One region of the Streptomyces sp. NPDC089424 genome, then DNA from elsewhere that is predicted to be linked to it. Evidence: predicted binding sites of a transcription regulator. Region 1 holds the regulator's gene; the other holds the start of a gene.

What was found. The regulator HspR, encoded in region 1, represses chaperone genes until heat shock. The targets are predictions, from matches to a motif close to TTGAGNNNNNNNNNCTCAA.
Region 2: lon (endopeptidase La) is a predicted target of HspR. The motif match lies at 1,847-1,865, and genes of this name have one in related genera.

The regions. Positions count from the first base shown of each region.
Region 1 is NZ_JBIVHU010000004.1:417,003-421,934, forward strand. Features, by position in the region: gene dnaK (molecular chaperone DnaK) at 1-44, shown strand, start outside; gene grpE (nucleotide exchange factor GrpE) at 41-700, shown strand; gene dnaJ (molecular chaperone DnaJ) at 734-1,915, shown strand; gene ACIP2X_RS21595 (heat shock protein transcriptional repressor HspR) at 1,929-2,381, shown strand; gene ACIP2X_RS21600 (sugar ABC transporter substrate-binding protein) at 2,771-3,880, shown strand; gene ACIP2X_RS21605 (LuxR C-terminal-related transcriptional regulator) at 4,186-4,932, shown strand, end outside.
Region 2 is NZ_JBIVHU010000003.1:409,221-414,152, forward strand. Features, by position in the region: gene ACIP2X_RS16830 (ATP-binding protein) at 1-178, opposite strand, end outside; gene ACIP2X_RS16835 (response regulator transcription factor) at 175-915, opposite strand; gene ACIP2X_RS16840 (spermidine synthase) at 1,029-1,706, opposite strand; gene lon (endopeptidase La) at 1,888-4,302, shown strand; gene ACIP2X_RS16850 (MarR family winged helix-turn-helix transcriptional regulator) at 4,509-4,932, shown strand, end outside.

The DNA.
Region 1 (4,932 bases):
ACGCCGAGATCGTGGACGACGAGCGCAAGGACGGTGCCGCGTGACGGAGGAGACCCCGGGCTTCGAGGAGAAGCCCGACGTCCCCTCCGGCGCCACTCCTGACGACGCCGAGCCGCAGGCCGCCACCCCCTCCCCGGAGGAGGGGGCGGCCCCGGCCGGGGACGCGAACCAGACAGCGGCCCTGGTGGCCCAGCTGGACCAGACGCGCACCGCGCTCAACGAGCGCACCGCGGACCTCCAGCGGCTCCAGGCCGAGTTCCAGAACTACCGCCGCCGGGTCGAGCGTGACCGGATCACCGTCAAGGAGATCGCGATCGCGAACCTCCTGACGGAGCTCCTGCCCGTCCTCGACGACATCGGGCGGGCCCGGGAACACGGCGAGCTGGTCGGCGGCTTCAAGTCCGTCGCCGAGTCGCTGGAGACCGTGGCGGCCAAGATGGGCCTTCAGCAGTTCGGCAAGGAGGGCGAGCCCTTCGACCCGACGATCCACGAGGCCCTGATGCACTCCTACGCGCCGGACGTCACGGAGACGACCTGCGTCGCGATCCTCCAGCCGGGGTATCGCATCGGCGAGCGCACCATCCGCCCCGCGCGGGTGGCGGTCGCCGAGCCCCAGCCGGGCGCGCAGACCGTGAAGCCCGCCGAGGAGGGCGACGCGCAGGCCGACGACAAGGAGAGCGGTGGCCCGGACGAGGGCTGACGTTGAACGGATGAGAGAGGAGGGACGTCGAGGATGAGCACCAAGGACTTCATCGAGAAGGACTACTACAAGGTCCTCGGCGTCCCCAAGGACGCCACCGAGGCCGAGATCAAGAAGGCGTACCGCAAGCTCGCTCGCGAGTACCACCCGGACGCCAACAAGGGCAACGTCAAGGCCGAGGAGCGTTTCAAGGAGATCTCCGAGGCGAACGACGTCCTCGGTGACCCCAAGAAGCGCAAGGAGTACGACGAGGCGCGCACCCTGTTCGGCAACGGCGGCTTCCGCCCGGGGCCGGGCGCGGGCGGCGGCTCGTTCAACTTCGACCTGGGCGACCTCTTCGGAGGCGCCCAGGGCCAGGGCGGAGGAGCCGGTGGCTTCGGCGGCGGACTCGGTGACGTCTTCGGGGGCCTGTTCAACCGGGGCGGAGCGACGACCGGCACCCGGACCCAGCCGCGGCGCGGCCAGGACATCGAGTCCGAGGTCACCCTCAGCTTCACCGAGGCGATCGAGGGCGCGACGGTCCCGCTGCGGATGTCCTCGCAGGCGCCGTGCAAGGCCTGCTCCGGCACCGGCGACGCCAACGGCACCCCCCGGGTGTGCCCGACGTGCGTCGGCACCGGCCAGGTGGCGCGCGGCTCCGGCGGCGGCTTCTCGCTGACGGACCCGTGCCCCGACTGCAAGGGCCGCGGCCTGATCGCGGAGAACCCCTGCGAGGTCTGCAAGGGCAGCGGACGCGCCAAGTCCTCACGGACGATGCAGGTGCGCATCCCGGCCGGGGTCTCGGACGGCCAGCGGATCCGGCTGCGCGGCAAGGGCGCGCCCGGCGAGCGGGGCGGCCCGGCGGGCGACCTGTACGTGGTCGTCCACGTCAAGGAGCACCCGGTGTTCGGCCGCAAGGGCGACAACCTCACCGTCACCGTCCCCGTGACGTTCACGGAGGCGGCCCTCGGCGGCGAGGTCAGGGTGCCGACCCTGGGCGGTCCCCCGGTCACCCTGAAGCTGCCCCCGGGCACGCCCAACGGCCGTACGATGCGGGCCCGGGGCAAGGGCGCGGTCCGCAAGGACGGCACCCGAGGGGACCTGCTGGTCACCGTCGAGGTGAGTGTTCCCCAGGACCTGACGGGGAAGGCTCGAGACGCACTGGAGGCGTATCGCGAGGCCACCGCGGGTGAGGATCCGCGGGCGGAGCTGTTCCAGGCCGCGAAGGGAGCATGAGTCAGCCATGGACATCAACGGCCGTCGACGCAACCCCTATGAGCTGACCGAGGAGACCCCGGTCTACGTCATCTCGGTGGCGGCCCAGCTGTCCGGGCTGCACCCGCAGACGCTGCGCCAGTACGACCGGCTGGGCCTGGTGTCTCCGGACCGCACGGCCGGCCGCGGCCGCCGCTACTCGGCCCGTGACATCGAACTGCTCCGTCAGGTGCAGCAGTTGTCGCAGGACGAGGGCATCAACCTGGCCGGCATCAAGCGCATCATCGAACTGGAGAACCAGGTCGCGGCACTCCAGTCCCGCGTCGCGGAGCTCCAGGGCGCCCTGGACGGCGCGGCCGCGGCGATGCAGCAGCGGGAGGCGGCGGTGCACGCCTCCTACCGCCGCGACCTGGTGCCGTACCAGGAGGTGCAGCAGACCAGCGCGTTGGTGGTGTGGCGGCCGAAGCGACAGCAGCAGGGCGACTGACGCGGCGCGCGGCGAGAGCCACCGGAACATGCGAAGGGGCCGGGAGAACAGCCAGCAGGCTGTTCTCCCGGCCCCTTTTTCCCTGGCCGGGTTCGTTCGCTCCTCTGTCGGGATCGGGCGCGCTCGGCGCGCGCCGGTGATCACGAACTGTGAGCAAAAGGAGTGGTTGTACGGGTCCGCGTCCACGCCTCAACTCCCCGTGAATGGAGGGGTCGTAAAGGGTATCGGGAGGGAGTTTCGCGGTGTGTTCACAGGCTAAGCGGAACGTGATGTTGCCATCTCGTTAAGTGATTTCGCTTGACGCTGGGGGGCGCTGACGCGTTGGCTTTTCAGTCATCCGGGCCGCAGCGCCGCGGCCACCTCGGGAAGCAGCAGAAGTGGGCTCATCCATGCGTCGTCGTATCGCCATATCCGTGGTCGCCTCGTCGTTGACCCTGTCGTTGGCAGGCTGTGGCGTGCTGGAGGCGACGGGCGACAGCAGCGACGCCAGCCCCACCAAGGGCAACGACATCACCGTCGGTCTGCTGCTGCCGGAGACGGCCAACTCGCGCTACAACGACTTCGACCACCCGATCATCGAGGAGCGCGTGGCCGAACTCACCAAGAACCAGGGTGAGGTCCGGTACGCCAACGCCGACGCGGACGCCAACAAGCAGGCGAGCCAGATGCAGCAGATGATCGACGAGCAGGTCGACGTCATCCTGCTGGACGCCGTGGACTCGCACGCCATCGCGGGCAGCGTGGAGAAGGCCAAGGAGGCGGGCATCCCGGTCATCGCCTACGACCGGCTCGCCGAGGGCCCCATCGACGCGTACATCTCCTTCGACAACGAACTCGTCGGCGAGGTCCAGGGCCGGTCCCTGGTGGACGCGCTGGGGCCCGAGATCGACAGCTCGGACAAGATCGTCATGATGAACGGCTCGCCCACCGACCCGAACGCCAAGCAGTTCAAGCAGGGCGCGCTGTCGGAGCTGACCGGCAAGGTGACGATCGCCCAGAGCTTCGACACCAAGGACTGGAAGCCGGAGAACGCCCAGGCCAACATGGCCGCGGCGATCACCCAGATCGGCAAGGACAACATCGCCGCCGTGTACTCCGCCAACGACGGCATGGCGGGCGGCATCATCAAGGCCCTGGAGGCGGCCGGCGTGACCGATCTGCCGCCGATCACCGGGCAGGACGCCGAACTCGCGGGCGTCCAGCGGATCGTCTCCGGCGAGCAGTACATGAGCGTCTACAAGTCCTACCCGCAGGAGGCCCAGGCCGCCGCGGAGATGGCCGTGGCCAAGGTGCAGAGCAGGGACATCCAGTTCGACGCCCTCGCCCGTGACCGGGTCGACAGCCCCACCCACAAGGGCATCCCGGCCCAGCTGGTGTCGGTGGTCGCGCTGACCCGGGACAACATCATGGACACGGTCGTCGCGGACGGCATCCACAAGGTGGCGGACATCTGCACGGCCGAGTACGAGGACGCCTGCGCGGAGCTTCAGATCAAGTAGCGGGCGGGTCCGTCGCTCGGCTGGGTGGAGGGGTGGTTCGCGCTCGGAGCGCGCCACCCCTTCGGTCATTCTTCCGGTCATTCTTGCGGCCGCGGTCCGGGCCGCGCGGTCGGGCGGGCCCGGCCTTGGCGGGGCCTGAACACACCACCGTCGCGTTGTGGCAAGGTGACGGACGGGGGGAGGGAGATTTCTGGCCATACCGGCGGTTTCCCGCGGTCGCCCTGGAGGGAGCCGTGTTGCGGACCAGGTCCGGTCCGCGCATAGTTGCGCTGCGGAAGAGGCTGGAACCGGGGGTGGAATGGGCCATGGCCGGGCACGGGACGGACGAGCATCCGCATGGTGCTGACCGACTGTGCGAGGCCGGGGATCGCGTGTATTCCCGGGCCGTACGGCGAGGCCGTGTGCCGCGCCACGACGCGGAGCCGGTGCCCTGCCTGCTGGAACTCGCCCTGCTGCACCCCGACCCCGACGACATGGACTGGCTGGTCCCGACCTCCCCGCAGGAGGTCATGACCCGGCTGCTGCGCGGGGTGTACGACGAGATCAGCGTCAGCCAGCGCCGGATGGGATCGGCCGTCGCGGCCTTCGAGTGGTACGCCGGACTGGGCGGCCAGGCCTCGTCCTCCGAGAGTGTGGCGATCCGGGTCCTGGACGGACCCTCCCGCATCCAGGCCGCGCTGGACGAGGCCACGGCGGCCTGCGCGACCGAGGTGCTCACCGTGCAGCCCGGGGGCATCCGGCGCGAGCACGAACTGTCGGAGGGCCTGCACCGGGCGCTGGCGCTGCGGGGCCGGGGCGTGCGGATGCGCGACCTGTACAACCACGTCGCGCGGCACGGCCAGGGCCTGCTGAACTACCTGGAGCTGATGGGCGACGCGGTCGAGGCCCGGACGCTGGACGAGGTCATCGACCGACTGATCCTCTTCGACCGCACGGTCGCCTTCATCCCGGCCAACGCCGACCGCACGATGGCCCTGGAGCTGCGGCACCCGGCGCTGGTGGAGTACCTGGTGACGGTCTTCGAGCGGTTGTGGCGGCTGGCGATCCCGCTC
Region 2 (4,932 bases), on a different contig from region 1:
AGAACACCGTGATGAAGCGCAGCTCCGTCTCGGTGCGCAGGGCGATCATCATCAGACCGGTGGTGATCAGCACCGAGATGACGACCAGGGCGCCCAGTTTTGTCTTGATCGAGAACGGGCGTACGCCGCCCCAGGGCTCCCCGGGGCTCCTCCGTGCGGCCGGCCGCCCCTCGCTCATGGCGTCGGGGTCTCCAGCGCGTAGCCCACGCCGTGCACCGTGCGGATCCGCTCGGCGCCGATCTTCCGGCGCAGCGCCTTGATGTGGCTGTCGACGGTCCGGGTGCCGGAGGCGTCCGCCCAGTCCCACACCTCGGCCAGCAGCTGCTCACGGGAGAGCACCGCGCGGGGGGTGTTCGCCAGGCAGACGAGCAGGTCGAACTCGGTGGGCGTGAGGTGGACGTCCTCGCTGCGCACCCGCACCCGGCGCTGCGCGTGGTCGATCTCCAGCTCGCCGAGGCGCAGGATGCCGCTGCGCGGCGTGGCGGCCGCGACCGCGGCCCGCTCCACCCGGCGCAGCAGCACGTGCACCCGCGCGGCCAGCTCGCGCATCGAGAAGGGCTTCGTCATGTAGTCGTCGGCGCCGACGCCGAGACCCACCAGCATGTCGGTCTCGTCGTCGCGCGCGGTGAGCATCAGTACCGGCACCGGCCGCTGGGCCTGCACACGTCGGCAGACCTCCAGACCGTCGAAGCCCGGCAGCATGATGTCGAGGATCAGCAGATCGGGCTGCCAGGCCTCGGCCGTGTCGACGGCGGCCGGACCGTCGCCGGCGGTCTGCACGAGGAATCCCTCGGCGCGCAGGCGGGCCGCGATGGCGTCGACGATCGTCGGGTCGTCCTCGACCACCAGCACCCGGCGCTGTGCGCCCGGCGTGGCCGCCGCCGTGCCGTTCTGGGAGGTGTGTGTCTGCTCCATCGCCCGCCCCTGAAGTGTGCTTTCCGGAATCCGTGGGGTGATCCCATGACTGCGATTGACGCTTGAATGATCGGCGTCAGGCAAGCAGAGTACGGGGAGTCACCGCAGCTCGGCTATTCCGGTCGGACGCCGAGGTGCACTACGTCGGGAACGCCCCGGGCAACCGGGATCTCTTCGGTACGCACATGCCGGAAACCGGCATTCCGCAAGGTTCCTTCAAATTCCGGGGAGGGTTTCGCCGACCATACGGCGAGTACTCCGCCGGATCCCAACACCCGTGCGCAGCCTGCGAGTCCGGCCGTGGAGTAGAGCCCCGAGTTGGCTTCCGTGACGGTCCAGTCGGGTCCGTTGTCGATGTCCAGGCACAGTGCGTCGAACGTGTCGGAAGTCTCATTGACGTAGGCGATCAGATCCGCTTCGACGATCCGGGTGCGGGGATCGGTCAGCGCTTTGCCCGAAACGGTGGAAAGAGGTCCCGTGCGGTGCCAGTCAATGACCGCGCGCTCCCGCTCGACCACCGTGATGCGGCCCCAGCGCGGGTTGCCTGCGGCATGTGCGAGCGAGAATCCGACGCCGAGCCCGCCGATCAGCACCCGCGGGCCGGGGCGGTGGTCGAGGGCGTCGAGCGCCGCGTCGACCAGCAGCCGTTCCGAGCGGCCGTCGGACGTGTCCATCAGGAAGCAGCCGTTGGCGATGATCTGGAGCAGCGCCCCGTGGCGCCGCAGTACGACCTCGCCGTACGGGCCCTCACGACGGTCCAGGACTTCGGGGATGTCGTAGCTGGTGGGCATCGGCCCATCCTGGCACTTCTCTGACGGGTTGTTGACGGAACGGCGGAGACCTCGTGAACGGGGGGAGGCCCGCGAGGAGCCGCGGACCTCGATCGCTCACAGCGAACGCGTCCGGGGGAACAATGCGCCCCGGCCAAGCATTGAGTCGGCATAGCTCAACTTGACTGCCGAAGGGGAGATCATGGCTTCGACGTCCACACCGCTCACTCTGCCCGTGCTGCCGCTCGACGGCGAGGTCGTCCTGCCCGGCATGGTGGTCCCGCTGGACCTGAGCGACGCAGATGTCCGGGCGGCGGTGGAGGCCGCTCAGGCGGCTGCCCGTGCCACGCCCGGAAAGCCCAAGGTACTGCTGGTGCCGCGCAACGACGGCAGCTACGCGAGCACGGGCGTGCTCGGCACCGTCGAGCAGGTCGGCCGGCTCGCCGACGGTGACCCGGGCGCCCTGATCAGGGGCCGCAGCCGGGTGCGGATCGGGGCCGGGACGACCGGGCCGGGAGCGGCCCTGTGGGTCGAGGGGACCGCCCTCGACGAGAACGTGCCGGACCCGTTGCCCGGACATGTGACGGAACTGGTCAAGGAGTACAAGGCCCTGGCCTCCGCCTGGCTGAAGAAGCGGGGTGCCTGGCAGGTCGTCGACCGGGTGCAGGCCATCGACGACGTGTCCGCCCTGGCCGACAACTCCGGCTACTCGCCCTTCCTGAGCCTCGACCAGAAGATCGAGCTGCTGGAGACCGCCGACCCGGTCGCGCGCCTCAAGCTCGCCACCCAGCAGCTGCGCGACCACATCGCGGAGCAGGACGTCGCCGAGACGATCGCCAAGGACGTCCAGGAGGGCGTCGACAAGCAGCAGCGGGAGTTCCTGCTGCGGCGTCAGCTGGAGGCCGTGCGCAAGGAACTGCGCGAGCTGAACGGCGAGCAGGACGGCGAGGAGTCCGACGACTACCGGGCCCGTGTCGAGGCCGCAGACCTGCCCGAGAAGGTGCGCGAGGCCGCGCTCAAGGAGGTCGACAAGCTGGAGCGGTCCTCCGACCAGTCGCCCGAGGGCTCCTGGATCCGCACCTGGCTGGACACCGTGCTCGAACTGCCGTGGAGCGAGCGGACCGAGGACGCGTACGACATCCAGGGCGCCAAGGCCGTGCTCGACGCCGAGCACGCGGGCCTGGAGGACGTGAAGGAGCGGATCACCGAGTACCTGGCGGTGCGCAAGCGGCGTACCGAGCGCGGACTCGGGGTCGTCGGCGGGCGGCGCGGCGGTGCCGTGCTGGCGCTGGTCGGGCCGCCCGGCGTCGGCAAGACCAGCCTCGGCGAGTCCGTGGCCCACGCCATGGGACGGAAGTTCGTGCGGGTCGCCCTCGGCGGTGTGCGCGACGAGGCCGAGATCCGCGGTCACCGACGCACCTACGTCGGCGCGCTGCCCGGCCGGATCGTCCGCGCCGTCAAGGAGGCCGGGTCGATGAACCCGGTCGTGCTGCTCGACGAGATCGACAAGGTGGGCTCCGACTTCCGGGGCGACCCGGCCGCGGCCCTGCTGGAGGTCCTGGACCCCGCGCAGAACCACACCTTCCGCGACCACTACCTGGAGGTCGAGCTCGACCTGTCCGACGTCGTCTTCCTGGCCACCGCGAACGTGCTGGAGGCCATCCCGGAGGCCCTGCTCGACCGGATGGAGCTGGTCCGTCTCGACGGCTACACCGAGGACGAGAAGGTCGTCATCGCCCGCGACCACCTGGTGCCGCGCCAGCTGGAGCGCGCCGGGCTGGAGAAGGACGAGGTGACCCTCGACGAGAGCGCGCTGCGCAAGCTGGCCGGCGAGTACACCCGCGAGGCGGGCGTGCGCAACCTGGAGCGGTCCGTAGCGAGGCTGCTGCGCAAGGTGGCGGCCCAGCACGAACTGGGCGAGCGGAAGCTGCCGTTCATCGTCACCGACGCGCACCTGCGTGACCTGATCGGCCGGCCGCACCACGTCCCCGAGTCCGCCCAGGACCCGGCGGAGCGGCGCACGGCGGTGCCGGGTGTCGCGACCGGTCTCGCGGTCACGGGCGCCGGCGGTGACGTGCTGTTCGTCGAGGCGTCGCTTGCCGACCCCGAGACGGGCGCCGCGGGTCTGACGCTGACCGGTCAGCTGGGTGACGTGATGAAGGAGAGCGCGCAGATCGCCCTGTCCTTCCTGCGCAGCCACGGCGCCGAGCTGGAGCTGCCGGTCGCCGACCTCAAGGACCGGGGCGTGCACATCCACTTCCCGGCGGGCGCGGTGCCGAAGGACGGCCCGAGCGCGGGCATCACCATGACGACCGCGCTGGCCTCGCTGCTCTCCGGGCGTCTGGTCCGTACGGACGTGGCGATGACCGGCGAGGTCTCGCTGACCGGGCGGGTGCTGCCGATCGGCGGCGTGAAGCAGAAGCTGCTCGCCGCGCACCGGGCGGGGGTCACCACCGTGATCATCCCCAAGCGCAACGAGCCGGACCTGGACGACGTCCCGGCGGAGGTGCTGGACAAGCTCGACGTCCACGCCGTCACCGATGTCCGCCAGGTCCTGGAGCTGGCGCTGTCGCCGGCCACGAGCGAGGCGGCGCCGGAGGTTCCGGTCGCGGCGTGACGGACGCGACCGGTCGGGCGAGGCCCGGGTCCCGAAAGGGGCCCGGGCCCTCGTCGTACGAGGGGGCCGGCGGGTGTACGCCCGGTGACCGTCGCGGGACCCGGGGGCTGCCGTCCGGCTGCGCCTGCGAAATACTGACGGAGCTGCGGTGATGACCGTCGGCGGCGGCAGGTTTCGCGACCAGGAAAACGGATCAGGGTGCTGACGTGCACGAGGGTGGAAACGACGGCAGACGGCACGGCGAGGCGCAGGCCGTGCGAAGTGGTGTGGACCACGAGTTCCTGGAGCTGGAGCGCGAACTGACGGTGTTCCTGCGGCGGGCCCGCGCGAACCAGGGCGAGATGGCCCGCGAGGTCCATCCCGACCTGGAGTCGGCGGCGTACGGGCTGCTGGTGCGGCTGGACGAGTGCGGCCGGCAGCGGGCCACCGACCTCGCCGCCTACATCGGGGTCGGCAAGGCCACCATGTCGCGTCAGCTGCGCGCCCTGGAGAACCTGGGCCTGGTGGCCCGCGAACCCGACCCGGCGGACGGCCGCGCCTGGCTGGTGCACCTCACCGAGGAGGGGCGCACCCGGGTGCAACGTGTCCGCGAGGCCCGCCGCGCCCGCTACGTCAGCAAACTCGACCACT